2 regions of the Mycobacterium sp. NGS68 genome follow, and region 2 is predicted to be linked to the other one. Evidence: predicted binding sites of a transcription regulator. Region 2 holds the regulator's gene; the other holds the start of a gene.
What was found. The regulator LexA, encoded in region 2, represses DNA repair genes until DNA is damaged. The targets are predictions, from matches to a motif close to CGAACANNTGTTCG.
Positions count from the first base shown of each region.

Region 1: the regulator LexA is predicted to act here: its motif matches at 2,812-2,825, upstream of AC5Y5V_RS25165 (error-prone DNA polymerase).

Region 1 covers NZ_JCALCE010000031.1:21,719-36,527, forward strand. The annotation lists gene AC5Y5V_RS25150 (NDMA-dependent alcohol dehydrogenase) at 1-124, shown strand, start outside; gene otsB (trehalose-phosphatase) at 250-1,374, opposite strand; gene AC5Y5V_RS25160 (wax ester/triacylglycerol synthase domain-containing protein) at 1,408-2,685, opposite strand; gene AC5Y5V_RS25165 (error-prone DNA polymerase) at 2,840-6,106, shown strand; gene AC5Y5V_RS25170 (TIGR03667 family PPOX class F420-dependent oxidoreductase) at 6,307-6,717, opposite strand; gene AC5Y5V_RS25175 (nitroreductase family protein) at 6,741-7,385, shown strand; gene AC5Y5V_RS25180 (YciI family protein) at 7,363-7,701, opposite strand; gene AC5Y5V_RS25185 (PE family protein) at 7,760-9,541, opposite strand; partial or broken gene AC5Y5V_RS25190 (PE family protein) at 9,659-9,940, opposite strand; gene AC5Y5V_RS25195 (tRNA (cytidine(34)-2'-O)-methyltransferase) at 10,088-10,552, opposite strand; gene AC5Y5V_RS25200 (PE family protein) at 10,580-11,065, opposite strand; gene AC5Y5V_RS25205 (sensor histidine kinase) at 11,363-14,152, shown strand; gene AC5Y5V_RS25210 (serine protease inhibitor) at 14,149-14,571, shown strand; gene AC5Y5V_RS25215 (DUF742 domain-containing protein) at 14,578-14,809, shown strand, end outside.
Region 2 covers NZ_JCALCE010000012.1:98,239-113,047, reverse strand. The annotation lists gene AC5Y5V_RS15455 (trypsin-like serine peptidase) at 1-551, opposite strand, end outside; gene AC5Y5V_RS15450 (proteasome assembly chaperone family protein) at 679-1,656, shown strand; gene AC5Y5V_RS15445 (alpha/beta fold hydrolase) at 1,700-2,725, shown strand; gene AC5Y5V_RS15440 (PhzF family phenazine biosynthesis protein) at 2,722-3,411, shown strand; gene AC5Y5V_RS15435 (peroxynitrite isomerase) at 3,425-3,910, opposite strand; gene nrdR (transcriptional regulator NrdR) at 3,952-4,416, opposite strand; gene AC5Y5V_RS15425 (LysM peptidoglycan-binding domain-containing protein) at 4,508-5,005, opposite strand; gene lexA (transcriptional repressor LexA) at 5,301-5,969, shown strand; gene AC5Y5V_RS15415 (sunset domain-containing protein) at 5,979-8,348, opposite strand; gene AC5Y5V_RS15410 (acyl-CoA dehydrogenase family protein) at 8,645-9,805, opposite strand; gene hflX (GTPase HflX) at 9,929-11,371, opposite strand; gene dapF (diaminopimelate epimerase) at 11,422-12,291, opposite strand; gene miaA (tRNA (adenosine(37)-N6)-dimethylallyltransferase MiaA) at 12,349-13,293, opposite strand; gene AC5Y5V_RS15390 (class III extradiol ring-cleavage dioxygenase family protein) at 13,290-13,973, opposite strand; gene AC5Y5V_RS15385 (DMT family transporter) at 13,999-14,809, opposite strand, start outside.

The DNA.
Region 1 (14,809 bases), on a different contig from region 2:
GTACCGGGCCGGCCGGCTCAAGCTCGACGAGCTGATCACTCGCGAGTATCAGCTCGACGAGCTCAACCAGGGTTACGAGGACATGCACAGCGGGCGAAACCTGCGGGGCATCGTCAGGTTCTGAATCGTGTACCCGGGTACCGGGGTAGCGCCTGGTTAGGGCTGGTCGGTGCCGTCGAATCCGCGGTTGCGAACAGCGTTCCGCCGGCGCCGCCGTCACCGCCCTTGCCGTCGAACCCCGCCGTTGCTTCAGTCGACGCGGGAGTCGATCAGTTGACGGGCCAGCCGCTCGGTGAACTCGGCCACCGCGGCCGGACTGTCGAGCCCGAACAGCGCCGCGGTGGTGCGGTCACCGTCCTCGTTGTGCCGCACCAGGATCGGCACACCGCTGATGCCAGGGTCGCGGACGGCGTCGAACGCATCCTCGTCGGTGATGTCGTCGCCGAGGTAGACCGGTGTCAGGGCACCCGAACCGGCCCCGTGCAGGTGTTCCAGCACCCAGCGCAGCGTCTTGCCCTTGTCCCAGTCGACGTCGGGCCGTAGCTCGATGACCTCGCGGCCCGTCGTCACCCGCAGCGCGTCGTGCCGGCCCGCCGCGCGCACCGCGGCGGCCACCTCGCCGACCCGGTCACGGGCGGCGTTGCGATAGTGCACGGCCACCCCGAACCGCTTGTGCTCCACGACAACTCCGGGAATCGACCCGAACCGCTCGCGCAGCCGGGCGGCCTCCTCCGCCAGCACCGGTACGGCCGCCGCCGCCTCTTCGTTCTGGTGGTGCGTTCCGTCGGGCGCGGTCAGCTCGAAGCCGTGGCTGCCGGCGTACCAGATGCCGGGCAGCCCGACCCGCTCGGTGACGTCGGCGAGGTCGCGGCCGGACAGCACCGCGACCGGGCAGTTCGCGGCCAGATCGCGCAGCGCCTCGGCGGCGCCCGGGGCGGGCACCGCGGCGTCGGGGTCGTCGACGATGTCGGACAGCGTCCCGTCGAAGTCGTAGAACACCGCGGGATTTCGGCCGATGAGGTCGGCGGCTTGTCGGGCGTCGGGCAGCTGCGACATGCGCAGGTCGCCGGTCCGCACGTCGACCTCGCCGAGGTCGGAGACCACGGCGTCGGCGTCGCTCGCGTCGACCCCGATCACCAGCGCGAATCCGGCCGCGCGCGCCGCGGCGACGGCGGCCGGTTCAGGCGTGACGACGACAGCCCGGCCCGCGCGCGCCGACAGGCGCTCGGCCGCCGCGGGCAGTTCATCCGGCGAGGAGAACGCGCCGGTGTGCACGCCGACGTCGTCCAGCTGCGCGATCAGCGGTTGGGTGCCGTCCAGCGCGGCGTCGAACAGCACCGCGTCATGGCGGCGCGGGTCGATAGTGACCGGCATGACCAACCTTCTCACGGTGGTCAAATAGCAGGATCAGCGACGTGCGTGCGCCTGCGACGGGGCGGACCGCAAAGCGGCGGACTTGCGGCGGCGGCGGTCCTTGCTGAACAGCAGGACGGAGTCCGCGCTGAGCGCCACCAGGCGCGCCATGCCCAGCTCGATGCCGTCGGCGAGGCGCTTCACGTCGAGCGCGGCGTCATAGTCGGCGGTGATGCCGAAGACCAACTCGTCGCCGTAGCTGAGCACCGCTACCCCCGTGCTCAGTTGCTGCGCGGTCGGCGGGATCGGCAGCACCCGCGCCATGCGCTGGCCCATCAGCTGCAATCGGTCGCGAGGTCCGGGCATGGTGGTCGCCAGCGTCACGATGGCGCGTTGCGGCAGCCGGGCCAGCAGTTGAATCGCCGGTCCGCGCAACGCATTCGGCAGGTAGCCCAGCGCCGACTCCAGCAGGCCCGGCTGGGGTTCGGTGGTGCGCTTGGTCTGCAGTCGGTGATGCACCATCCGCAGCCGCTGCACCGGGTCCTGGTGCTCGACGGGCAGGTACGGCAGCACGGCCGACAGGGTGCGCAGCGAGTCCGCCCGCGGTTGCAGCCCGCGGCCCAGCAGCACCGTCCGGAAGCCTTCGGTGACGGCGGCCAGCGCGACGTCGTTGCTGGTCACGCCGAATTTGCGGCAGACCTTGTCGACGGCGGTGATGGGGATTCGCACGGTGTGGTACTGCCGCATGGTGACCGGGGTGGCCGGAGCGTTGCGCGCCCACGGCGCGACCGCCTCGACGACGGCTTCCGCCGCCTTGACGACCCGGCCCGCCGAGGCCTGCCACAGCGCGTCGGGCCAGCTCGGCGTGTCGACGGGTGAAAGCGGCTTGGCGCCAACGTGGTTGGCGAACGTGTCGCTGTCGGCGTCGTCGCAGAGCCGGGTGAGGATGTGGGCCGCCGAGATGCCGCTGTCGGCCATGCGGTGGTGGATCTTCATCAGGATCGCCCACTGGTTGCCGCGCAGGCCCTCGATGACCCAGCATTCCCAGGGCGGCCGGTCGGGGTCCAAAGGACGTTCGAGGGCGTGGGCGATGGCGCGGGACAACTCGGCCTCGTCACCCGGCCGGGGGAGCGCCACGCGCCGCACGTGATCGGTGACGTCGAGGTCCGGATGGTCGAACCGCGGTATCGACGTGATCCGCTCGGCCAGTAAGCGTTTGAACTGCTGGTAGTCGGCGCCGCCATCGACGACAGCCACCGCCCCGATGGCGAGGCTGGCCTGCTGGTCCGGATCCGGCAGCAGGCCGGAATCCAAAGTCCTCAGTTGTCCCATCGCGTAATCCCCACCGATCGTTCGCCCTGCGTACCAGTTTCCCGTGCACCACATTGGGCCGATAGGCCTCCAAGGTTAAGACCTTGTTTTGGAGTTGAAGATTGTTTAACAACCCGGGGATTTATTCGAACAAACTTTCGATACACTGGGCGGCATGGGTTGGTTCAACGGGCCGCCGAGCTGGGCGGAGATGGAGCGGGTGCTCGACGGCAAGCCGCGCCATGCGCCGGAGGTGGTGGAGGAGGCTCCGCTGTCTCGCCGTCGTCCCACGTATCAGCCCCCGGCGGATGGCCGGCCGGTCCGCTCGTCCGTTCCCTATGCCGAACTGCATGCGCATTCCGCGTTCAGCTTTTTGGACGGGGCCAGCACGCCGGAAGAGCTGGCCGAGGAGGCCGCCCGGCTGGATCTGCGCGCGCTGGCGCTGACCGATCACGACGGGCTGTACGGGGCGGTGCGGTTCGCCGAAGCCGCTGCGGAACTTGACGTGCGCACGGTGTTCGGCGCCGAGCTGTCGCTGGGGGCGGGTGCCCGAACCGAGGTTCCGGACCCGCCCGGCCCGCACCTGCTGGTGCTGGCCCGCGGCCCGGAAGGCTACGGGCGGTTGTCGCGGCAGCTGGGTGCGGCGCATCTGGCCGGCGGCGAGAAGGGCAAACCGCGCTACGACCTGGACGCGCTGACCGAGGCCGCCGGCGGGCACTGGCACATTCTCACCGGATGCCGAAAAGGCGCTGTGCGTCAAGCGCTTTCCGACGGCGGCCCGGACGCGGCACGGCGGGCGCTGGCCGATCTGGTGGACCGGTTCGGCGCCGGACGGGTCAGCGTCGAGCTGACCCACCACGGCCAACCGCTCGACGACGAGCGCAATGCCGCGCTGGCCGCGCTGGCGCCGCGCTTCGGCGTCGGCGTCGTCGCCACCACCGCCGCGCATTTCGCGCATCCGTCCCGGGGGCGGCTGGCGATGGCGATGGGGGCCATCCGCGCCCGGCAGTCGCTGGATTCGGCCGCGGGGTGGCTGGCCCCGCTGGGCGGATCCCACCTGCGGTCCGGTGCGGAGATGGCGCGGCTGTTCGCGCAGCAGCCCGGCGCGGTGGCCGCCGCGGCCGAACTCGGCGAGCAGTGCGCATTCGGGCTGGCACTCATCGCGCCGCAACTGCCGCCCTTCGACGTCCCCGACGGGCACACCGAGGACAGCTGGTTGCGGTGGCTGGCCATGGCGGGGGCGCGGGACCGCTACGGTTCCCCTTCCGGGGCTGCACGGGCGTACGCCCAGATCGAACATGAGCTCAAAGTGATTGCACAACTGCGGTTTCCGGGCTATTTCCTGGTGGTACACGACATCACCCGGTTCTGTCGGGAGAACGACATCCTGTGCCAGGGCAGGGGATCGGCGGCCAATTCCGCGGTCTGCTATGCCCTCGGTGTCACAGCTGTCGACCCGATCGCCAACGAGCTGTTGTTCGAGCGTTTCCTGTCGCCGGCCCGCGACGGGCCGCCCGACATCGACATCGACATCGAGTCGGACCAGCGGGAAAAGGTGATCCAGTACGTCTACGACAAATACGGTCGCGACTACGCCGCCCAGGTCGCCAACGTCATCACCTACCGGGGGCGGATCGCGGTCCGCGACATGGCCCGCGCCCTGGGCTTCTCGCAGGGCCAGCAGGACGCGTGGAGCAAGCAAATCAGCCACTGGAGCGGTCAGCCCTCCGATATCGAGGACATTCCGGAGCAGGTTGTCGACCTGGCCAACCAGATCCGTAATCTGCCGCGGCACATGGGCATCCACTCCGGCGGGATGGTGATCTGTGACCGCCCGATCGCCGACGTGTGTCCCGTGGAGTGGGCGCGCATGGAGAACCGCAGCGTCCTGCAGTGGGACAAAGACGACTGCGCGGCAATCGGTTTGGTGAAGTTCGACCTGCTCGGGCTGGGCATGCTCTCTGCGCTGCACTATGCGCGGGACCTGGTGGCGGAGCACAAGGGCATCGAGGTGGACCTGGCGCGACTGGATCTGGCCGAGCCGGCGGTGTACGAGATGCTGTCGCGCGCCGATTCCGTCGGCGTGTTCCAGGTGGAGTCGCGCGCGCAGATGGCCACGCTGCCGCGGCTGCGGCCCCGGGTCTTTTACGACCTGGTGGTGGAGGTCGCGCTGATCCGCCCAGGGCCCATCCAGGGCGGGTCGGTGCATCCCTACATCCGGCGCCGCAACGGCCTGGACGCGATAGTCTACGACCACCCGTCCATGGAGCCGGCGCTGCGTAAGACGCTGGGGGTGCCGCTCTTTCAGGAACAGCTGATGCAGCTGGCGGTCGACTGCGCGGGGTTTACGGCCGCCGAGGCGGACCAGTTGCGCCGCGCCATGGGGTCCAAGCGTTCGGCCGAACGGATGCGACGGCTGCGCGGCCGGTTTTACGACGGCATGCGCACCCTGCACGGCGCCTCCGACGAGGTGATCGACCGGACCTACGAAAAGCTGGAGGCGTTTGCCAACTTCGGCTTCCCCGAAAGTCACGCGTTGTCCTTCGCGTCGCTGGTGTTCTATTCGTCGTGGTTCAAGCTGCACCACCCGGCGGCGTTCTGCGCGGCGTTGCTGCGCGCCCAGCCGATGGGCTTCTACTCGCCGCAGTCGCTGGTGGCCGACGCGCGCCGGCACGGCGTGTTGGTGCACGGCCCGTGCGTCAACGCCAGCCTGGCGCACGCGTCGCTTCAGAACGCCGGCATGGAGGTCCGCCTCGGCCTGGGCGCGGTTCGCCACATCGGTCAGGACCTCGCTGAGACGCTGGTGGAAGAGCGAAACGCCAACGGCCCCTTCGCCTCTCTGCTGGACCTGACCGGCCGTTTGCAGTTGACCGTGCCGCAGACCGAAGCGCTGGCGACCGCGGGGGCACTGGGCTGCTTCGGGATGTCGCGGCGGGAGGGACTGTGGGCGGCCGGGTCCGCGGCCACCGAGCGGCCGGACCGGCTGCCCGGCGTGGGGTCGTCGACGCACGTTCCGGCGCTGCCGGGGATGAGCGAGCTGGAGTTGGCCGCCGCCGACGTGTGGGCCACCGGCGTCTCCCCAGACAGCTATCCGACGCAGTTCCTGCGGGCCGACCTGGACGCGATGGGCGTGGTGCCCGCAGCGGAGTTGGCGACGGTGCCCGACGGCGACCGGGTGCTGATCGCCGGCGCGGTGACGCATCGGCAGCGGCCCGCGACGGCCCAAGGGGTGACGTTCGTCAACCTCGAGGACGAGACGGGGATGGTCAACGTGCTCTGCACGCCGGGGGTGTGGGCCCGACACCGCAAGCTGGCGAACACCGCTCCGGCGCTGCTGATCCGCGGCCAGGTGCAAAACGCCAGCGGGGCGATCACCGTCGTCGCCGAGCGGCTGGGCCGCATCTCGCTGTCCGTCGGGTCGAAGTCGCGGGACTTCCGGTAACGCGGCGGCGCTTCGCGGAAGGGGCCGACCGCGGCCCCGACGTGCGGCCAGCCGCACACTCGGCGGCGGGGGCCTCTCGGTTAGGGCGGCCCCAGCTTGTGCTGGTGGGCGTACACGACGGCGTGGATGCGGTCGCGTTCCGGCGAACCAGCTGGCGCATTACGCGGCTTCCAGGCGAGCCGTCAGCGGCCCCTTGGAGCTCAGGCCGTCGGCGTGGTCCACACCTTCGTCGGCGTGATCCGCAGCCGGGTGCTGAAGTTGGCCATCATGTCGGTCAGGCCCTCGCGGTCGGCGTCCTCGCGGTACTTCGTCCAGTAGGCAGCGTCTTCGCGGCAGTCGACGTCGGTGGCGTCCACCACTGCGGTGCCGGCGACGACGATGACGCCCCCGCCCTGGCCGTCGGAATCGAGGTTCAGGCTCACCTGGGGACGCGCCTTGATGTGGGCGACCTTGGCGGCGCTCGGCATCGAGTACACCGTCAGGTCGGCGCCGTCAAAGTAGAACCAGACCAGCCGCGGCACCGGCTGCCCCGACTTGGCGACGGTGGTCAGCCACCCGCAATGGTCCGATTCGAGCCTGCTGGAAACCTCTTGTGTCAGTTCGACGCTCATGGGTGCAACGGTAGCCTCCAAGCATGACACTCAACCTGTCCATCGATGAAGTCCTGAGCACCACCCGCTCGGTGCGCAAGCGTCTCGATTTCGACAAGCCCGTGCCCCGCGACGTGCTGATGGAATGCCTGGAGTTGGCACTGCAGGCGCCGACGGGCTCCAATTCGCAGGGCTGGCAATGGGTGTTCGTCGAGGACGCCGAGAAGAAGAAGGCGATCGGCGACGTCTATCTGGCCAACGCGAGCGGCTACCTCAAGTCACCGGCGGCGGAGTACCCCGAGGGCGACACCCGCGGCGAGCGGATGGGCAAGGTCCGCGATTCGGCCACGTACCTCGCCGAGCACATGCACGAGGCGCCGGTGCTGCTGATCCCGTGCCTCGAGGGCCGGGAGGACAGGTCGCCGTTGGGTGGTGTGTCGTACTGGGCGTCGCTGTTCCCGGCAGTCTGGAGCTTCTGCCTCGCGCTGCGCTCGCGCGGGCTGGGTTCCTGCTGGACGACCCTGCACCTGCTAGGCGACGGCGAGCGCAAAGTCGCCGACATCCTCGGCATCCCGTACGAGCAATACAGCCAGGGCGGCCTGTTTCCGATCGCCTACACCAAGGGCACCGACTTCCGCCCCGCCAAGCGGCTACCGGCCGAGAGCCTCACGCACTGGGACCGCTGGTAAGCGGCCATACCTCGACGACCCCGTGTGCCATCGCGCACGGGGTCCGGCTGACCCGCTCGATCGCGGCGTCGACGTCATCGGCCTCGATCACCCCGAACCCCGCGATCGGCAGGGCCGATTGCAGGAAAGACCCCGGTTCGACCCGAATGCCGGTGTCCTCGGGATTGCGCACCTGAACGGGCCGGCCGGCGATTCCGATGATCGCGCCGGCCGCACCGAGTTCGTCGTCGCGGGCGTGCGCGGCCCGCCGGCATTGGTCGCTGATGCGGCGGTATCCCGCCTCGTCGCCGTAGCCGATCGTGATGAAGGTAGGCATATCAATGCTGACCGCCGCCGGCCCCGACATTCATCGGGAGACGGGGTCATCCCGACAGCTAGCCGGGGGTGCCGTCGCTGCCGTCGGCGCCGTCGAACGTGACGCCGCCGTCGCCCGGCACGCCCGGGTCGCCGGGCCGTTCGCTGCCACGGCCGCCGACCGCGCCGTCGCCCGCAGCGCCGTGCGCACCGCCCTGGCCTCCTGTACCGGCGCCGCCGCCGGTGCCGGTGATGCCCTGCTGGCCGCTCAGTATGCCGCTGCGACCGCCGGCGCCGCCGTGACCCCCGTCGCCTCCGCCGCCGCCCACGCCGCCGTGACCGGCATCACCGCCATCGCCGCCCTGGCCGCCCTGGGACAGAAAGTTCTGGCTGAAGGCAGCGGCGCCCTGGGTGCCGTCCACTCCGGTGCCGCCCGTACCGCCGATGCCGCCCGCGCCTCCGCCGCCGCCCTGCCCGCCGGTGCCGCCGTGGCCGAGCAACAAGCCACCAGCGCCGCCCGTCCCGCCAACGCCACCAGCGCCGCCGTGCCCTCCGGCGCCGCCCGTACCGCCGGCGCCACCGTCACCGCCACCGCCACCGAAGGCCCAGGAATTCACGGAAGCAGCGCCGTTGCCACCCGGGATGCCGTTGAATCCACCGATCCCGCCGGTGCCGCCGATGTCGCCCCTGCCGCCGGCGGCCCCGTTCCCGCCGACACCGCCAGCCCCGCCGTCGCCGATCAGCCGCCCGCCACGACCCCCTGCGCCGCCCGCACCGCCCGCACCGCCGGCCTGGCCGTCGGTTCCGACTCCGCCGGCGCCGCCGTTCCCGCCGGTACCACCGGCTGCGGAGAACTGAGAGGCGGCCACACCGCCCGCGCCGCCGTTGCCTCCGGTGCCGCCACCGGCACCTCCGGTCGCGCCGCCGCCACCCCTGCCACCAACGGCGCTATCGGTGTTCAACACGTTGTCCGTGGCCGAGCCGCCATCGCCGCCGTTGCCGCCGTTGACGCCAGGGCCGCCCGGTGTACCGTCGCTGCCCTTGCTGCCGATGACTTCGCGGGTGGCGGGTTGCCACGTCCCGTTCGTGCCGGCGGCCCCGTTGAGCGCGGGATCGCTGACGGGGGTGGGGTTGTGGCCGTCGCCGCCGGCCAGGCCGTCGCCGCCGTGCCCGCCGGCGCCGCCCGCGCCCCAGATCCCGGCACTGCCGCCCGCGCCGCCGCTGCCGCCGTTACCGCCCGCGAGCAACGCGTTGCCGCCAGCCCCGCCGGACCCGCCGTTGCCGAGCCAGCTGCCCCCGCGACCGCCCGCGCCGCCGGCCGCTCCGGCGCCGCCCGCCCCGCCGTTGCCGCCGTTGCCGATCAGGCCGGCGCTACCGCCGCTGCCGCCCGCCATGCCGGCGGTCGCACTGGCGTCATAGCCGGCGCCGCCGTTGCCGTAGAGCAAGCCGCCGGCCTTGCCGTTGGGGCTGGCGAGTGTGCCGGCCGCGCCGTTGCCGATCAACGCGCGCCCGACGAGCAGCTCGGTGGGCGCATTGATCGCGTTCAACGCGTTCTGCTGCAGAGTCTGCAGCGGGGAGGCGTTCGCCGCCTCCGCGAGGGCGTAGGCGTTTCCGCTGGTGTGCAACGCCTGGACGAACCGATCGTGGAACGTCGTCAGCTGCGCGGCCAGCTGTTGATAGCCGTGGGCGTGGCCGGAGAACACGGCCGCAACGGCCGCCGACACGTCGTCGGCGCCGGCGGCCAGCAGGGCCGTCGTCGCGGGCGCCGCCGCGGCATTCGCCGTCTGCAACGCGGAACTGATCGTTGCCGCATCCGCCGCCGCCACGCTCACCGCGTCGGGAACCGCCACCACGTATGACATCGCTGTCCCTTTCCGGTATTTTTTGAAATCCGGGAGCTGACAGCATAATTCAATGCGGTTAGTTAGGGACGGTAATCGGCGGGCTGGCCGGACCTCCGCGGTCTAGAGGAGAGAGGCGTTGGCCGCCTCGGTGTCGGCGTAAGCGTTTCCGCACTGACGCATCGCCTGCACGAACTGGTCGTGAAAGGCGGCCATCTGCGCGGCGAGCTGCTGAAATCCCTGCGCGTGGCGGGAAAATGTCGCGGCCAGTGCCAGCGACACCTCATCGCGACCGGCTGCCAGCAGGCCCGTCGTCGTGGGCTCAGCCGCGGTACTCGCCGCGCTCAGGGCCGACCCGATCTGCGCCACGTCCGTCGCTGCCGCGCCCACAGCTTCCGGCACCGCTGTCACGTACGACATGGCTGTCCTCCGGGTCGTCAACGCGAATCTTGGTGGCTCACACGTTATTCCGATCCCACACAAATATGTAGTGAATGTAGCTACACCACAGTCGATTCACAGCCGTCCCGGTGTTTCCCGTCCCGTAACTGCCGCGTCGAAGCTGCGTCAGATCCCGCCCGCGTAGCCGTGCTGGCGCCACGCCTCGTAGACGGCGATCGCCGCGGCGTTTGCCAGGTTCAGCGATCGGCGGCCCGCCAGCATCGGGATGCGGACCCGGTGGGTGACGTGCGGGTCGGCCAGGGTCGCCGCGTCCAGCCCGGTGGGCTCGGGCCCGAACATCAGCACGTCGCCGGCCCGATAGCCAATGTCGGCGAACGACGCCGTCGCCCCCGCGGAGAATGCGACCACCCGCTTCGGCGCCAGCGCGTCCCACGCCGCGTGCAGCGACGCGTGCACGGTGACCGATGCCAGGTCGTGATAGTCCAGCCCGGCCCGCCGCAGCTTGGGTTCGGACAGATCGAAGCCCAGCGGCTCGACCAGGTGCAGCTCGCAGCCGGTGGCCGCCGCCGTCCGGATCGCATTGCCCGTGTTGGGCGCGATGCGCGGGGTGACGAACATCAGCCTGAACACACTAGGAACGTTACGGCCGTGCGCGAGCTAAGCGCCGCCCAGCGCCGAAGTAATGATGCGAAGAATTTCTTGGATTGCGCCGAGGCCAACGGCAAGGCCGAAAACTCCCCACACTATGGGCGCGAGCAGAATCGTCATCGTCACGGAGGTCAGGAATTCGGAGAGCGGGAACTCCTCCAAGCCCCATTGGACCTGCTCTGCAAACACAGCGAAATACTGTAGGAACGTGGCGATGGCATCCTCGACGCTCGTGTAAGCGGTCGCGCTGGATCTCAGGTTCTGTACGAACAGCTCTTGGATAGCCATCGCCTGGCGGGCCCCGGCCTGGTAGCCCTCGGCATGGCCAGAGAACAACTGCGCGATCGCCACTGATACCTCGTCCGCGGCCGCGGGCAGCACCGCTTGGGTCGGCGGGGCGGCCGCCAGGTGGGCCGCCTCGAGGGTCGAGCCGATGGCCGCCAAATCCGCCGACGCCGCGTGCATCACTTCCGGCGCCGCAATCACATAGGACATGTCTTCAACACTCGACTTCGTCGAAGCGCGCGATTGCAGTAGTTCAACACTTAAATGCGCCGGGACATCGCGTCCGATGGGGCGCGCTTGCCCGCGCGGTAGTTTGTCGAGGTAACGACCCGGTGTACGCCATTGGTGACCAGGCCCACGGGCTGTCATACTCGCAGGATCGCCAGGCCTCTCCCGTGCGTGCCCAGTTACGTGGGGCGCGCGGAATAATGCAGGAAGTTTGATGACCTTCTCTATTGTCGGAGCGCGGAGTGTCGGCGCGGCGGCCCTGAGCGCGGTCGCCGCCATATGACGATGTTCACCCGCCCGGCCACCCAGGCCGCGGCGGTTCCCCCCGACGCATCTCCCGCCGCCGCGGTGCCGGCAAAGCGGCCGCCCGCCTGGTCGGTGAGCAATTGGCCGGTCCGATGGAAGGTCCTGGCGATCGTGCTGGTGCCGCTGGTGCTGGCGACGGTCTTCGGCGGTTTGCGGGTCGCGGACGCGATGGGCAGCTCCAAGACCCTGCGGTTGGCCGCCGCCCGCGCGGATGTGATCCCGGCGATTACGAAGTACATGTCGGCGCTGGATGTCGCGCTGCTGGCGAGCTCCACCGGCCGCGACGTCGAAGGGGCGAAGCAGAACTTCGAGGCGCGCAAGTCCGAACTGCAGACGCGGTTGGCCACCGACCTGAACCCCGACGTCCGGTCGGGGGTGAGCAGCCTGCTCAACGGCGGCCAGGCGCTGCTGGACAAGGTGCTGGGCAACAGCATCGGCCTGCGCGACCGGGTGACCAGCTACGCGCCGCTGCTGTTGACGGCGGAGAACGTGATCAACGCGTCGGTGCAGGTGGACAGCGAGCGCATCCGGGCCCAGGCGCAGGGCCTGAGCCGTGCGGTTGGGGCCCGCGGGCAGATGACCATGCAGGAGATCCTGGTGACCCGCGGCGCCGACCTGCCCGAGCCGCAACTGCGGACCGCGATGATCACCCTCGCCGGCACGGAACCGTCGACGCTGTTCGGGATGACCGAGGTGCTGGGCGCCGGCTCGCCCGACGCCAAGACGCTGCAGCAGCAGCTGGTCACCCGGATGTCGCTGATGTCCGATCCGTCCAGCGGCCTGGTCAACAACCCCGACCTGCTGCGATCCATCCACACGACCGACGGGATCGCCGAGCGGATCATCAAGGACGCCACCACGGCGGTGACGAAGTCGGTGCAGGGCCAGGCCAACGCGCGCCGCGACGCCGCCGTACGCGACGCCGTGCTGGTGCTGGTCGCCATGGCGGTCGCGGTCGGCATCGTGTTGTTGGTGGCGCGCGCGCTCGTCGCGCCGCTGCGGGTGCTGCGCGACGGCGCGCTGAAGGTCGCCCACACCGACCTGGAGGACGAGATCGCCCGGGTGCGCGCCGGCGACGCCGAGCCCATCCCGCAGCCGCTCGCGGTTTACACCACCGAGGAGATCGGCCAGGTCGCGCACGCCGTCGACGAGCTGCACACCCAGGCCCTGCTGCTGGCCGGCGACGAGGCGCGCCTGCGGCTGATGGTCAACGAGATGTTCGAGACGATGTCCCGGCGCAGCCGTTCGCTGGTCGACCAGCAACTGTCGTTGATCGACGGGCTGGAGCGCAACGAGGAGGACCCTGAGCGGCTGGACAGCCTATTCCGGCTCGACCACCTGGCGGCCCGGCTGCGCCGCAACAGCGCCAACCTGCTGGTGCTGGCGGGCGCCCAGCTCTCGCGTGACCAGCGCGAGCCGGTGAAGCTGTCGACGGTGGTCCAGGCGGCGGTGTCCGAGGTCGAGGACTACCGCCGCGTCCAGCCCGCGACCCTGCCCGACGCCACTGTGGCCGGTGCCGCGGCCGGCGGCCTGATCCACCTGCTCGCCGAGCTGATCGACAACGCGCTGCGCTATTCGCCGCCGGGGACGCCGGTTCGGGTTTCCGCGGCCCCCGCCCGCGACGGCGGGGTGCTGCTGCGCGTCTCCGACGCCGGCCTGGGCATGAACGAATCCGACCGCCGGATCGCCAACATGCGGCTGCAGTCAGGTGGCGAGGTTACCCCCGACAACGCCCGCCACATGGGGCTTTTCGTGGTCAGCCGGCTGGCCGCCCCGCACGGCATCCGGGTGCGGCTGCGCGGGCCGGCGATGTCCGAGGGCGGCCAGGGCACGACGGCGGAGGTCTACCTGCCTCTGACCGTGTTCAGTGACTCCTCGGCGCTGGTCCGGGGCACGCGCTCGCGCGGCCGCGCCCGGCCCGCCGCCCAGGACGGCAAGGCCGCCACCCCGCCCAAGCGCGTGCCCGCGATACCGCCGGAGCAGACCGCCCCGCCGGCCGCCCCTCCCGCTGTCACCGCCGCCGCCGCGAAGACACCGGATCACAACGGGACGGCCGGCTCGGAGCCCTCGGTCACGCTGCTGCCGCGACGCAGCCCGGGGCGCAGCGGCATCACCGACGTCCCGCCCGCCGAGGACAAGCCCCGACGGCAGCCGCGCGAGCTCGCCACCCCGTGGTGGGAGCACGGTGTTGCGGCCGAGCCCAAACCCGCCCCGACGGCCCCTGCCGCCCAGGCGGCGTCCAACACGTCGGCGTTCTTCTCGGCGCGCTCGGCGGCCCAGGCGTCCCGCCCGCCCGCGCCAACGCCCGCGCCGACGCCCGCGCCAGAGCCGTCGCCGCGGCGCGCCAGACCGCCGGCGCCACCCAACCCGGACGACGACGACGTGATCTACCAGCGGATGCTCTCGGAGATCGTCGGCGACCCGCACGAACTGGCGCAACACCCCGACCTGGATTGGAAGTCGGTGTGGGACCGTGGCTGGGTGCTGGCCGCGCACGCCGACGAGACCGCCCCGGATTCGCGCACCGACAGCGGACTGCCGGTGCGCAAGCCCGGCGCCCGTCTGGTGCCCGGGACGGCCAACGGCAGCGAGGAGGGCGACGGGCGCACCTGGTTGCGGCCCGGCGGGGCGCCACAGCCCGAGCCCGCCGCCGCGGGGCGCGACCCCGAGGCGATGCGTGCCTCGATGAGCAGCCATTTCGGCGGCGTGCGCAGCGCACGCTCGCATGCCCGCGAAGACACGCAAGGACCGGATGAAGGATGAGGACGCAAGCGACGGGCAACAACCTGGACTGGCTGGTGTCGAAGTTCGCGCGGGAGGTCCCCGGGGTGGCGCATGCCCTGCTGGTGTCCGTCGACGGGCTGCCGCTGGCAGCCAGTGACCGCCTTCCGCGCGAGCGCGCCGATCAGCTCGCCGCCGTGGCGTCGGGGCTGGCCAGCCTCGCGACGGGTGCCGCGCAGCTGTTCGAGGGTGGGCAGGTGCTGCAGTCGGTGGTCGAGATGCAGAAGGGCTACCTGTTGTTGATGCGCGTCGGCGACGGCTCGCATCTGGCGGCGCTCGCCGTGACGTCGTGCGATATCGGCCAGATCGGCTACGAGATGGCCATGCTCGTCGAACGGGTGGGCAGCGTCGTGCAGTCCAATCGCCGCGCCGCGCCTTCGCCGGGCCCCGCGTATTCGTGAGTCGCGATGGACGACGGCGAGCAGCCACCCGCGCGTGAGGCCCATCTGGTCCGTCCGTATACGCTGACGGCCGGACGGACCGGCACCGACGTCGACCTTCCGCTGGAAGCGCCGGTAGAGGCGCTGCAGGCGGGACTCACACACCGCTGGCCGATCAACGACGTGCGAGGCAGCATCATCGCGCTGTGCGTCAAGAATCCCTCGGTCGCCGAAATCTCGGCCCGGCTGGATTTGCCGG
Region 2 (14,809 bases):
CCGCCGACCAGCCCGCGGCAGGCCAGCGAGGGAAAGCCGCTCTCGGTCATGCCGGTGCTGGCCTCGCAGCTGATCGGCGAGCCACCGGCCCCGGCCGGATAGCCGGTCACCGTGACGCGGGTGCCCGCAGCGGGCGTGCGGCCCAGCGTCAGCGCGGATCCGGCGCGGGCTTCCAGAGATTCACCCCGCTGGTTGCCGACCCGCGCGACCGCATAGTCGGCGCGCGGATCCTTTCGCTCGACCCACCGTGGATCGAGGTAGACCTCGTCGACGCGCCACCGATCGGCTGCCCCGGAGCGACCCGAGAAGCCCGGAACGAACGTCGCCCGAGCACCGCCGAGCAGGCAGTGCGCCGCGGTGAGCATCAAGTTGCCGGCCCCGGAATGCAGCACAGAGCCCGTGCAGCCGTGCCTCGGCCCGTCGTCGTAGAAGACCGCGCCCACGCGCATGTCCGGCGCCACCGACCGCGCCGCGGGACCGCGCCCGAACAGCCCGCACGACGCCGGCGACAGCGCCACCAGCGAGCACAGCAAGACCGTCCCGACGCGCATCGGTGATCATCATGCCCGACGGGGCACTGGCCAGCCCCGTCGCGCGTTTTGACGGTGTCTGCGGGTGGCATTCGTTGTTCAATTACGGGTACGGCACTCTGGAGTGACGGGAGAGGAGGCAACACCGATGTCCCGCGAATACGACCCAGGTGGCGAGCCGCACTATCAGCCAGGCCAGTCCGGCATGTACGAGCTGGAGTTCCCGGCGCCGCAACTGTCGACGTCCGACGGTCGCGGCCCGGTGATGGTGCACGCCCTGGAGGGTTTTTCCGACGCCGGTCACGCGATCCGGCTGGCCGCCGCGCACCTCAAGGCGGCACTGGACACCGAGCTGGTCGCGTCGTTCGCGATCGACGAACTGCTCGATTACCGCTCGCGCCGTCCGCTGATGACGTTCAAGACCGATCACTTCACCCACTACGAAGATCCTGATCTGAGCCTGTACGCGCTGCGCGACACCGCCGGCACGCCGTTTCTCCTGCTGGCGGGCATGGAGCCGGACCTGAAGTGGGAGCGGTTCATCACCGCGGTGCGCCTTTTGGCCGAGCGTCTCGGTGTGCGTCAGACCATCGGGCTGGGCACCGTGCCGATGGCGGTCCCCCACACCCGGCCGGTGACCATGACCGCGCACTCCAACAACGCTGAGCTGATCGCCGACTTCACGCCATGGATCTCCGAGATCCAGGTCCCCGGCAGCGCGTCGAACCTGCTGGAATACCGGATGGCCCAGCACGGCCACGAGGTGGTCGGATTCACCGTCCACGTCCCGCACTACCTGACCCAGACCGACTACCCGCCCGCCGCCCAGGCGCTGCTCGAACAGGTGGCCAAGACCGGGGCGCTCGAGCTGCCCATGGCGGCGTTGTCCGAGGCGGCCACCGACATCCGCGGCAAGATCGACGAGCAGGTTCAGGCAAGCGCCGAGGTCGCTCAAGTGGTGGCGGCGCTGGAGCGCCAGTACGATGCGTTCATCGATGCCCAAGAGAACAGGTCACTGTTGCGGCGCGACGAGGAGTTGCCTAGCGGTGACGAGCTGGGAGCGGAGTTCGAGCGGTTCCTGGCTCAGCAGGCGGAGAAGAAGTTCGACGACGACGATCCGAAGTAAGCCCTGAGTTACCCCGAGATGACCCGACAAAGAGGTTGGCGAGATGACCGAGCGGAAGCGCACGCTTCGCCCGGTGCGGGAAGTGACAGCGCCTTCGCTGCAGTTCCGCACCATCCACGGTTATAAGCGCGCGTTCCGCATCGCCGGTGAGGGTCCCGCGATCCTGCTGATCCACGGCATCGGCGACAACTCCACCACGTGGACCGGCATCCATGCCAAGCTCGCCCAGCGCTTCACCGTGATCGCCCCCGACCTGTTGGGCCACGGCAAGTCCGACAAGCCACGCGCCGACTATTCGGCCGCGGCCTACGCCAACGGCATGCGCGACCTGCTCAGCGTGCTCGACATCGAGCGGGTCACCATCATCGGCCATTCGCTCGGCGGCGGAGTCGCGATGCAGTTCGCCTACCAGTTCCCGCACCTGGTGGAGCGGCTGATCCTGGTGGGCGCCGGCGGCGTCACCAAGGACGTCAACATCGCGTTACGGTTCGCCTCGCTGCCGATGGGCGCCGAAGCGCTGGCCTTGCTGCGGCTGCCCCTGGTGATGCCGACGGTGCAGGTGCTGGGCAGACTGGCCGGCCTGGTGCTCGGCTCGACGGCGCTGGGCCACGATCTGCCCAACATGCTGCGCGTCCTGGACGGCCTGCCGGAGCCGACGGCCTCCTCGGCGTTCACCCGCACCCTGCGGGCCGTCGTGGACTGGCGCGGGCAGATCGTCACCATGCTGGACCGATGTTATTTGACCGAGGCCATCCCGGTGCAGATCATCTGGGGGCAAAAGGATTCGGTGATCCCGGTCCGGCACGCGCACATGGCGCACGCGGCGATGCCCGGGTCGCGGCTCGAGATCTTTGAAAACGCCGCACATTTCCCGTTCCACGACGACCCGGCACGGTTCCTCGACATCGTGGAGCGCTTCATCGACTCGACGGTGCCGCCCGAGTACGACCAGGCCGCGCTGCGTGAGCTGCTCCGCAGCGGCGGCGGCGAGCGGTCGGTCACCGGGTCGGCCGACACGCGCGTCGCGGTGCTGGAGGCCATCGGCGCCGACGAGCGCAGCGCCACCTGAGCGTCGAAGTCGCGGTCTTGCGGGTCTTTACCGACCCGGCCGGCAGCTATGGCAACCCCCTCGGCGTGGTCGATGCCCACGCGGTCGACCTCGCCGATCGGCAGCGTCTCGCGACCCAATTGGGTTACAGCGAAACCATATTCGTGCAACCGCCGGCCGCGGGTTCGACAACGGCCCGGGCCACGATCTACACCCCCGCGACGGAAATTCCGTTCGCTGGGCATCCCACCGTCGGCGTGTCGTGGTGGCTGCGCGAGCGGGGAACGCCCATCGACACGCTGCAAGTGCCGGCCGGCGATCTGCGGGTCAGCTACGGCGCGGGCGAACTTGCGGCCGTGACGGCGCGCCCGGAATGGTCACCCGAGTTCGCCTTGCACGAACTCGCATCGCCGGACGCCGTGACGGGTGCCGACCCCGCCGGATTCCCCGGCGACACAGCGCATTACCTGTGGGCGTGGGCCGACCGGTCCGCGGGATCGGTGCGCGCGCGCATGTTCGCCCGCAATCTGGGGGTGGCGGAAGACGAGGCGACAGGGTCGGCGGCGGTGCGGCTGAGCGCCCGGCTGGGGTGCAGCCTGCGCATCACCCAGGGCAAGGGCTCGCTGATCGAAACCACGTGGAGCGCCGACGGGTGGGTGCGGGTGGCCGGCCGGACGGTCACCGACGTTGTGCAACAGGTCGATTGACTGGTCGCGTCGTTTACTGCTTGCGGTGCAGAACCGCGGCCAGGTGATCCTGAAAGGGCTGCCCGACGGCGCCCATCCGGACCGTGTAGAAAAACTCGTCGCCGTCGATCCGGAATGAACGGCCAAGCGCGGTCACGTCTTTGGCGGTCGGGGTCAGCCCGATCGACGAGGTGGCCAGCTCGAGCTCGATGCGCCCGCCGGTGACCGAGTAGGTGCCGAGTTCGATTTCGGTGATGCCACTTGGATGGGCCAGCACGAGTTCGACCCGGCCGGGTTCCGGGGCCCGCAGAAAACCCGTCTCGGCATGCAGCGGCTTGCCGTCAAGCGCCGACTTGGTTTTTTGCGCGTAAGCCAGAAACGGCTTGCCCACGTGGGAGAACACGACTTCCTCGAGATACTCGAACGGCTCGATCGTCGGATACACGCCCTTGCCGCGACCCGCCCAGGTGCCAAGCAATGGTGCGAGCGACTCGAGGTTGGGATGCAGGTCGAAAGACATGAAAGTACCGTAGTCCGGCGGCGTGCCGGCCTTCGCGCTCGTCAGTTCGGCGTCGAGACCTTGCGGTGCGCGCGCAGCGCCTCGATCTCGCGTTCGAAGTCGTCGGCGGACGAAAAGGACCGGTATACCGACGCGAATCTCAGGTAGGCGACCTCGTCGAGTTCGCGCAACGGTCCAAGGATCGCCAAACCGACCTCGTGGCTCGCGATCTCCGGCGATCCAGCCGCCCGCACGGTGTCTTCCACCTGCTGGGCCAGCAGATTCAGCGCGTCGTCGTCCACCTGACGCCCCTGGCAGGCCCGGCGGACGCCACTGATCACCTTCTCCCTGCTAAAGGGCTCAGTGACGCCGCTGCGCTTCACGACGGCGAGCACCGCGGTCTCGACCGTGGTAAATCGCCGCCCGCACTCGGGGCACGACCGGCGACGCCTAATCGCTTGGCCCTCATCGGTTTCCCGCGAATCGATCACACGCGAGTCCGGATGCCGGCAGAACGGACAGTGCATCGCCGCTCCTTTGCCGTCCTGACATCCGGGTACCGCAGACGACTCCGAGAGTACCTGTGCGCTCCCCCGCAGGGCGAATACTCGGTACCGCCTAGCCGACCGGTGCGATCAGGGTCTGGCCCGCGACCAATGACGGAGAACCGAGGTCGTTCAACTCGCGGATGCGGTCGGCGACCTGACGGACCGGCGCGTCGGGGGCCACCCGCGCCGCCAGGTCCTGAAGGGACTCGCCGGGCTCGACCCGGACCACGGCCAGCCGGTCCGGTACGTGCGTGGCGGCCGTATCACCGCCGTTGGCCAGCTGCCCGAAATGGCCGACCAGGCCCAGCCACAGGGTGATCATCCCGGCCAGCAGCGCCAGGCCCAGCGTCGTCGCGAACGGGACCGGGCGACGGCGGTGCGACGCGACGGACGTCCGGACACCGGTACCGCGGTAGCTGCTCGGCGCGCCTGCCGGCCGGGACGGGCCGGGCCGGGTGGACCGGGCGGGCGCGTAGCGGGGGCCCCGAACGGGGGCGCCGAGGCTACCCGGGCCGTCATAGCCACTGCGGCTGCCGGTACGCGGCGAGACTGTGTAGATGATTGTCATGTGCGTTCCTCCGGTCGACTGGTTCTCGCTCGTGTGTTCGACACTGTAGTCGCCCGTGTGTTCGATACCCGAACATTTGAGCGAAGCGTGTCGCACGAGCAAAACGCTAGATCACCCCACCGACAAGTTCGTCGGTCTCGATTCCTGTCATGGAGCCCCGGATACCCGAACTCGACGAGAGTTACACACATGTTATTCAGCAGCTTGCGGGCGGATATCGCGGCTGAGGGCCGCCGCGACACACCCGTCGAACACATGTTTGATTCTGTCGGCGGGTACGGCTACATTCAGTGGCATGAGCGACAGCAACGACACTTCGGGGCTCACCGAACGGCAGCGCACCATCCTCAATGTCATCCGCGCCTCGGTAACCACCCGCGGTTATCCCCCAAGCATCCGGGAGATCGGGGACGCCGTCGGCCTGACGTCGACGTCCTCCGTGGCGCACCAGCTGCGCACCCTGGAGCGCAAGGGCTATCTGCGGCGTGACCCGAACCGCCCGCGGGCGGTCGATGTCCGCAGCGCGGACGACGTCGCCGGCGCCGCGTCACCGCCCGTCACCGACGTGGCCGGGTCGGACGCCTTGCCCGAGCCCACCTTTGTCCCCGTGCTCGGACGCATCGCGGCGGGCGGTCCGATCCTCGCCGAGGAAGCCGTCGAGGACGTCTTTCCGCTGCCACGCGAGCTGGTCGGCGAGGGCACGCTCTTCCTGCTCAAGGTCGTGGGCGATTCGATGGTCGAGGCCGCGATCTGCGACGGCGACTGGGTCGTGGTGCGTCAGCAGCACGTCGCCGACAACGGCGACATCGTCGCGGCCATGATCGACGGCGAGGCCACCGTCAAGACGTTCAAGCGCGCGGGCGGTCAGGTGTGGCTGATGCCGCACAACCCGGCGTTCGATCCCATCCCCGGCAACGATGCGACCATCCTGGGCAAGGTCGTGACGGTGATCCGCAAGATATAGCCGGGAGCCTCAGTCGGCCTTGATGAAGCCGTTGGCTTCGGCGACTTCCTCACTGGCAAGCCAGATTTCGGGAAGAGTGTCCTCGTAGAGCGCGCTGCTGGGCGTGTAATACAGGCCGAAGCGCGCGCTGGCTTTGATGGGGTAGCCGTCGGGCGCCTGATACGGGTCGTCCAACGGCAGGTGGATGGTCGGGCGCGCGGGCTGCGCCTGGCCGAGCGCGACCGGCGGGGCGCCGACCCGTTCCGCAGCGGCGGCCGGACCCGCGGCGGGGATGATGTCCGTGATCTCCGCCCCGTCGTCGTCCTCGCCGGGCTCGCTGTCGATCGCCGCGTGCCGGCCGGCCTTGGGCGCGGCTTCCGGGGCGTCCCTGAACTCGGGGGCCTCGAACGACTCGGGAATTGCGGACATCTCGGGCACCTCAGAGACTCCGGAGACCTCGGAGACTTCGAGGAACTCGGCTTCCGCCGCCACGTCCTCGGCCGCCACGTCGTCAGCGAACACGTCCTCGGCGAACAGGTCGTCGGCATAGCGGGCGTCGGGCGGCGCCTCGGTAAAGACGTCGTCGGAGTAGCCGGCTTCCGGTGGGGCCTCGGTGAAGACGTCGTCGGCCGGGTCGTCGGGGATGCCGGTGTCCTCGTCGGGGCCCGCAAAGCCGGGATGCGTCAGCACCGGGATGGAGTCGGTGTCCACGTCGTCGGGGTCTTCGTCTTCGGCGTCGAATTCCTCGTCGAAACCGAGGGCAGCAAAGTCGTCTTCGTCGTCAGGGTCGTGTCCTTCGGAGGGCACGTCGTCCTCCGGCACCACCGCGGTCGCGGCGCTGCGCGGCCAGCTGATCCGGGTGGTTTCACCGTCCGGATGCTCCGACGGATGCACGTCGGAAAGGGGGCGCTGGTGGGTGTCGAATTCGGCGTCATCGTGAGCCCACGGTTCGGCGGCCGCGGCATCGTAGCCATGCTCGGCGTGGTCTAGCTCGTGGTCAGGCTCGTAGGCGGGGGCCTCATAGGCGTAGCCGGTGGCGTCATGGCCGGCGCGGCGCCGTCGCCATCCGGTCAGCACCAGCACCACCAGGACCAGCAGCACCAGCAGCGGGATGGCCGCCAGCAAGTACCACCAGTGCCAGGCGAACTTCTTGGCCTGCGCGGGCATCGCCGAGCCGCTCGGCTGGTTCTGACCGGATACCTGCAGGCCCGACAGCAAAGGCGCAAGGTTGGCCGGATCGGTGCTGAACGTGTTCTTGGCGCGGTTCCACGAGATCTTTCCGCCGGTGAACTTCTGCGAGATCACATCACCGTCGACGGTCTGGTCGCCGATCGGCGCGCCGAGCTTGCCGGTGGGGCCCTTGAGCTTGTCCCAGGCGGCCTTCATTGCCCCCCGCACGACGAACGCACCGTGGTCGGGTGTCCAGAAGATGACCGGCTTCTCCGGGCCGCCCGAGAACACGGCGATCCGGCTCGACGGCGAAATGCCGCCGTCGGACTCGTTGGCGATCGGGAAGCCCAGGTCGCTGCTGACGGGACCGCCGAGCGCCTCGTACTTGGCCAGGATGTCGCTCTCGACCGCATTCGCGCCGGTGGCGGGGCTGTAGTACACCTTGCCGCCGGCGAAGTCCTGCGCCATCCCGTCGCCGCCGATGGGGTACTGACCGGCCTTCCTGGCACCTAGCGGACCGCCCGCGCCGCCCGCCGCGCGCCAGGCCATGTTGATGGCCGCGGCCGGATCGAGGGTGACCTGCAGGTCCTTGAGCTGCTCGCCCAGCACCGCGGGTTCGGTGCTGAACTGCTTGGTCTTGCGATTCCAGGAGATCGCGCCGCCGCTGAATTTCTGCGAGGCCACGTCGCCGTCGTAGGTCTCGTCCCCCACCGGAACGCCCAGCACGCCGCCCGAGCTGCCCAGCTTGTCCCAGGCGGCGTTGAGCGGGCCGCGGACCACATGCGCACCGCGGTCGGGCGTCCAGTAGATGACGGGCTTGTCACTGGCGGAGAATGTGGCCACCCGGCTGTCGGGCCCGGCCAGGCCGGGGACCTCGTTGATGGTCGGGAATCCGAGGTCGCTGCCCGCCGGACCGCCCAATGCTTCGTATTTGTCCAGAATCGGTCCATAAACGAATTTGGCACCGGTATCGGGTGTGAAATACATCTTGCCGCCGGCGAACTCCAGAGCGAATCCATCGCCGGCGGGGTAAACGTCACCCTTTCGCGCGCCCAGCGGAGACGTGTCGCCACCGGCCTTGTCCCACGCGGCCATCATTGCCGCTTCGGCGTCGCCAATCGGCGAAGCCAGCGCAACGGGGGTCAGCAATACCGCGGCCATCGCTGTGGCCGCCACGCTGACCAGCGCCCGACCGAACAGCTTGCCCAATGGACCACTCTGCCCGTTCACCAAGCCTCCCAGCCGACGGAAATGCCCTTATCCGCCATCCCCCGTTGACAGTCGGTATTGTCGCCGGGCCCGCATAACTTTGCTAGAGCGAATGACAATTGCGAAGTCAAATCTGCAAAGTTTCGGAAACAGAGACCCCGCCGATGTCGAATTGATGCCATTTCACGCCCGCGCCGCGACTGAGGGCGCCGCGAAGGAAATCGGCCGATGCTCGACGGCCCGGTACCTGAAGACACAAGCGCCGACGTTACGTGACGCCTTTATCGGCCCGACGATGTGGACCCTCCAGTGCAGGGTTAGACACCCAGGCTGCGCCCGATGATCTCCTTCATGATCTCGGTCGTGCCGCCGTAGATCGTCTGCACCCGCGAATCCAGATAGGCGCGCGCAACGGGGTATTCCCGCATGTAGCCGTAGCCGCCGTGCAGCTGCAGGCAACGGTCGATCAGGTGCACCTGCTTCTCCGTCGAATACCACTTGGCCATCGCGGCCTGCTCCACGGTCAGCTTCCCCTCAAGGTGCAGCGCGATGAACTCGTCGACCATCATGCGCACCACGGTGGCCTCGGTCGCCAGCTCGGCGAGCAGGAACCGGCTGTTCTGGAAGCTGCCGATCGGCTTGCCGAAGGCCTTGCGCTCTTTGGTGTACTGCAGCGTCTGCTCCAGGACGGCTTCCATGCCCGCGGCCGCCATGATGGCGATGTTGATGCGCTCCTGCGGCAGGTTCTGCATCAGGTAGATGAACCCCATGCCCTCCTGGCCGAGCAGGTTCTCGGCCGGCACCTTCACGTCGGTGAAGGAAAGTTCGGCGGTGTCCTGCGCTTCCAGCCCGATCTTTTCCAGATGACGGCCGCGTTCGAAGCCCTCCATGCCGCGTTCGACGACGAGCAGCGAAAAGCCCTGCGCGCCCTTGTCCGGGTCGGTCTGCGCCACCACGATCACCAGGTCGGAGTTGATGCCGTTGGTGATGAACGTCTTCGCGCCGTTGAGGATGTAGTGGTCGTCCTGCTTGACCGCGCGGGTCTTGATGCCCTGCAGGTCGCTGCCGGTGCCGGGCTCGCTCATCGCGATCGCGGTGATCAGCTCGCCGCTGCAGAACCCGGGCAACCAGCGCTGCTTCTGCTCTTCGGTGCACAGCTCCAGCAGGTAGGGCGCCACGATGTCGTTGTGCAGGCCGAACCCGAGGCCGCTGTAGCGCCCGATGGTGGTTTCCTCGGTGACGATCGTGTTGTAGCGGAAGTCGGCGTTGCCGCCGCCGCCGTATTCCTCGGGCACCGCCATGCCGAGGAAGCCCTGCTTGCCCGCCTCGAGCCATACGCCGCGGTCGACGATCTTGGCCTTCTCCCACTCCTCGTGGTACGGCGCGACGTGTCGGTCGAGGAAGGCCCGGTAGGACTCTCGGAACAGATCGTGCTCGGGCTCGAAGAGGGTGCGCTGGAATTTGATGGCACTGCCCATGCGTGTGCGGACCTCCGGATGTCCAATCAGATACGAGTAGTGCCCAAGATATACCAACCGGGCGGTTGGTCGACGGCGGGGCGCGCGGGCGGGACGGGTGCGTGCGGGCGCGGCGCGGCGGGTTTACTCCTGGGCGGCGAACTCGCGCAGGGCGGCGGCCAGCGCCACCGGAACCCGCGCCTTGATCCGGGTGCCCTCGGGGCTGTGTTCGGCCTGCTCGACCCGGCCGTCGGCGTGCACGCGGGCCACCAGGTCACCGCGGTGGTACGGGATCACCACGTCGACGGCGGCATCGGTGGGTGCGGCGAGCTCGGCGATCCGCCGCCGCAGCGCGTCGATGCCGTCGCCGGTGCGGGCGGACACGAACACCGCGCCGGGCAGCTCGTGGCGCAGCCGGGCCAGCATCAGGTCGCCGGCGGCGTCGATCTTGTTGACCACCAGCAGCTCCGGCGGCATGTCGCCGTCATGGTCCGCGATGACCTCGGAGATGACCTGGCGGACGGCGCTGATCTGGGCCAGCGGGTTGACATCGGAGCCGTCGACGACGTGTACCAGCAGGTCCGCGTCGACGACCTCCTCCAGCGTGGAGCGGAACGCCTCGACCAGCTGGGTGGGCAGGTGCCGCACGAAGCCGACGGTGTCGGTGAGCACGAACGACCTGGCGTCCTTAGTGCCGGGAAAGAACTCGGCCCGACGGGTGGTGGGTTCCAGGGTGGCGAACAGCGCGTCTTCCACCAGCACCCCGGCGTCGGTCAGCGCGTTGAGCAGGCTGGACTTGCCGGCGTTGGTGTAGCCGACGATAGCGATCGACGGGATGTCGGCCTGCAGCCGGCGGCTGCGCTGGGTGTCGCGGGCCTGCTTCATCTCCTTGATCTCGCGCCGCAGCTTGGCCATCCGCTCGCGGATGCGGCGCCGGTCGGTCTCGATCTTGGTCTCACCGGGGCCGCGGGTGCCGACGCCGCCGCCGCTGCCGCCGGCCCGACCACCGGCCTGCCGTGACATCGACTCACCCCAGCCGCGCAGTCGGGGCAGCATGTACTGCATCTGGGCCAGCGATACCTGCGCCTTGCCCTCCCGGCTGGTGGCGTGCTGGGCGAAGATGTCGAGGATCAGCGCGGTGCGGTCGATGACTTTGACCTTGACGGCCTTCTCCAGCGCGGTGAGCTGCGCCGGGGAGAGTTCGCCGTCGCAGATGACGGTGTCGGCGCCGGTCGCCACGACCACCTCGCGCAGCTCCTGCGCCTTGCCCGAGCCGATGTACGTCGACGGGTCGGGCCGGTCGCGGCGCTGGATGAGCCCTTCGAGCACCTGCGAGCCGGCGGTTTCGGCCAGTGCCGCCAGCTCGGCCAGGCTGGCCTGGTTGTCGGCGGCGGTGCCGTCGGTCCACACGCCGACCAGGACCACGCGTTCCAGCCGCAGCTGGCGGTACTCGACCTCGGTGACGTCGGCGAGCTCGGTGGACAGCCCGGCGACCCGGCGCAGCGCCGAGCGGTCCTCGAGGGCGAGTTCCCCGAGGCTGGGTACGGATTCTGGGAGGCCGTTATCCGGCGAATTTGAGTGAGTCATAGGCAATATCGATGGTGGCACGGACAACGGTCGGTGCGCATCCGAATAATTCAGCCCTGAGCGTTCCACCAGGGTTCACCGAGCTCTCCGCGGGCCACGAGGACCGACGGGCCGCGCAGGTAGCTGGTGGCGTTGGTGACGGTGACCAGGACGTCGCCGCCCGGCACCCGCACGGTGAGCGTCCCGGTGTCCGCGCCGGCGAATGCCAATCCGGCCACCGCGGCGGCGACCGTGCCCGTTCCACACGACCGGGTTTCCCCCACGCCGCGCTCGTGGACGCGCATGCGGATGGCCCCGGCCTCCGGCGCGGTGAGCACTTCGATGTTGACGCCGTCGGGGAACTGGGCGGCGTCGAAGTCGACCGGCGCCGCGACGTCCAGGGCGGCGAGCTCGTCGGCGGTGAGCCGCGGATCCAGACACGCCAGGTGCGGGTTGCCCACGTCGACCGCCAGGCCGTCGAACCGCCGGCCCCCGACCACGGCGGCGCCCGCGCCGAACCTGTTGGCCTTGCCCATATCCACGGTCACGTCGGCGTTGGTCGGATCGACGCGGTGCACCGTGACCAACCGCGGGCCCGCCAGCGACCCGACGACGAATTCGTCGCGCGGCTCCAGGCCGGCCGCCCGCAGGTAGTGGGCGAAGACCCGCACGCCGTTGCCGCACATCTGGGCGATCGACCCGTCGGCGTTTCGATAGTCCATGTACCAGTCGTAGGCGCTGACGCCGTCGGGCAGGCGCTCGAGCGTGCCGGCCCGCACGGCCGCCCCTGCGGTGGTGACGCGCAGCACCCCGTCGGCGCCCAGGCCCTGGCGCCGGTCGCACAACGCGACCACCCGGGCCGCGGTGAGGTCGAGTTCGGCCTCGACGTCGGGCAGCAGCACGAAGTCGTTCTGGGTGCCGTGGCCCTTCGCGAACATCACTTGCGCCACTCCTCCTCATCGCTTCGCTCTGCATCGTCGCCGACGCGCATCACCCGATCAGGATACGTTCCGCCAGAGCCGCAACGCCTCCTCGGCCAACCGGTCGGTGGGTACAGCCGCGTCGAGCCAGTGGATGCGGTGGTCGCGGCGGAACCACGAGCGCTGACGTCGCACGTAGCGGCGGGTCCCGACAAAGGTCTGCTCCCGCGCGGCGCGCAGCCGCTCCGGCTTGGGGTCCGGGCCGTCGGCGTCGATCGCCGCGAGCACCTGCGCGTAGCCCAGCGCGCGTGCGGCCGTGACGCCGTCGCGCAGGCCGTCGCGGATCAGCGCACGCACCTCCCCGACCAGGCCGCGGTCGAACATCAGGTCGGTGCGCCGGGCCAGTCTGTCATCGAGAAGCGTTGTCTCACAATCCAATCCGATAATCACGGTGTCCCATCGCGGGTCGCCGATGCGCGGCGCCGACGCGGCGAACGGGCGCCCCGTGAGCTCGATCACCTCGAGCGCGCGCACGGTGCGGCGGGCGTCGGTGGGCAGGATCGCCGCGGCGGCGGCCGGGTCGCGGCTGGCCAGCTCGGCGTGCAGCGCCCCCACGCCGATCTCGGCGAGCCGGCGTTCCCAGCGCACCCGCACGGCGGGGTCGGTCGCGGGAAACGACCAATCGTCCAGCAGCGACTGCAGGTAGAGCATCGAACCGCCGACCACGACGGGCACCGCTGCCCTGGCCGCGATCGCCTCTACGTCGGCGGCGGCCGTCTGCTGGTAGCGGGCCACGGTCGCGGTTTCGGTGATGTCCAGGACGTCGAGCTGGTGGTGCGGGACGCCGCGGCGCTCGGCGACCGACAGCTTGGCGGTGCCGATGTCCATGCCGCGGTAGAGCTGCATCGCGTCGGCATTGACGACCTCGGCGCTGAGGCGTTCGCCGCCGAGCCGTTCCGCGATGGCCAGCGCCAGCGCCGACTTGCCGGTGCCCGTCGGGCCGACAATCGCCAGCGGCCTCACGGCTGCCATGCACCCGCGAAGTAGCCCACCCCGAACGGCGCGCCGCGGTAGAGCTCCTTGGCGGTCCGCGGGCCCGGCTCGGCGAGGCCCGCCAGCACCTGGAACGCCACCCGGCCCAGGATCGGCGCGGGTAGGCCCGCAAGCGCGGCGACGTCGCCGCCGGCAAGCGCGTCGTCGAGGGCGCGTTGCGCATCCGCGCCGGCCGGGTCGTAGCCGCCCGGCGCCCTCGGAGTCAACGTGTTGGCGCCGTCGGCGACGACGAGCACGCCGACGGCCTCGGTCGACCGGTCGATCTCGGCGCGCAGCCGCCGACCGCTGGCCAGGGCGGCGTCGGCGTCGTCGTCGCCGCGGTAGACGCGGATCTGCGCGACGGCCTCGGGCCGGGCCTGGCCGCGAAGCCAGGCGCCGATCAGCGCGCACAGCGGCAGGTCGACCGGCTCGGCGGCCGCCGGCGAAAGGCGCACCGGCACGTCGACGCCAAATCCGGCAAAGGTGCCGACGCCGTCGGGACCCACTGCGGCGTCCGCGGGGCCGGTGCCCACCACGATCCAGCGCGCGGGCAACAGGGCGGCCGCCGCGAGCACCGCCGACGTCAGGTCGGCCACCTCGGCGGCGGCCGCTCCGGCGAGTTCGGGAACGAGCACCGGCGCGCACGGGACGATCGCGACGGCGCTCAGCACGTGACCAAACTAGCGGGTCGAGAAGTCAGGCATAGACGTCACATTCGGCGCGCACATTCGGGTCGGGTTCCGTGTCGGCAACCACGGAGGCGGCCTCGCCGCGGGCCAGCGCCGTCGTCGCAACGACGACGAGCACCACGGCGACCACCAGGCCGACGCGCTCGAACCCGTCGGCGCCCAGCGTCTCGCCGAGCACCGTGACCCCCAGCAGCGACGCGACCAGCGGCTCGGCCACCGTCATCGTCGGCAAGGACGCGGTGAGGGCGCCGGCGCGGAACGACGACTGCTGAAACACCGTGCCGACCCCCGCGACCAACAGCCAGAAGTAGAACTCCGGCATGCCCAGCACCGCCGACGGACCCTGGTGCGTGTCGACGATCGCCTTGGTGAGTACCGCGAACAGCGCCCACGACGCCGCCGACACCAGCGCCAGCAGCACCGCGGCCACCGAGCCGGTGCAGATCCGGGCGCCCAGCACGCAGCACACCATCACCGCGCCGATCACCACCGCCACCAGGGCCCAGGTCTGCGGCGACACCCGCTGGTCGCCGGCGGCCGGTTCGCCGATCCCGACGAAGACCGCCACCGCGCCGGCCAGCAGGATCGCCCAGCCCCACTCCCGACGGCTCAACCGGTGCTTGGTCAGCCAGGCGTACACCGGCAGGGAGAACAGCAGCGACGTCACCTGCAGCGCCTGCACCAGCACCACCGAACCCAGGCCCAGCGCCACCGCCTGTAGCGCCGCGCTGGCCGCGGCGGCCACCCCGCCCAGCCACCACCGGGTGTCCCGCAACGACATGCGGAGCAGTTCGAGGTGCCCGACCCGCTTTTCGGTG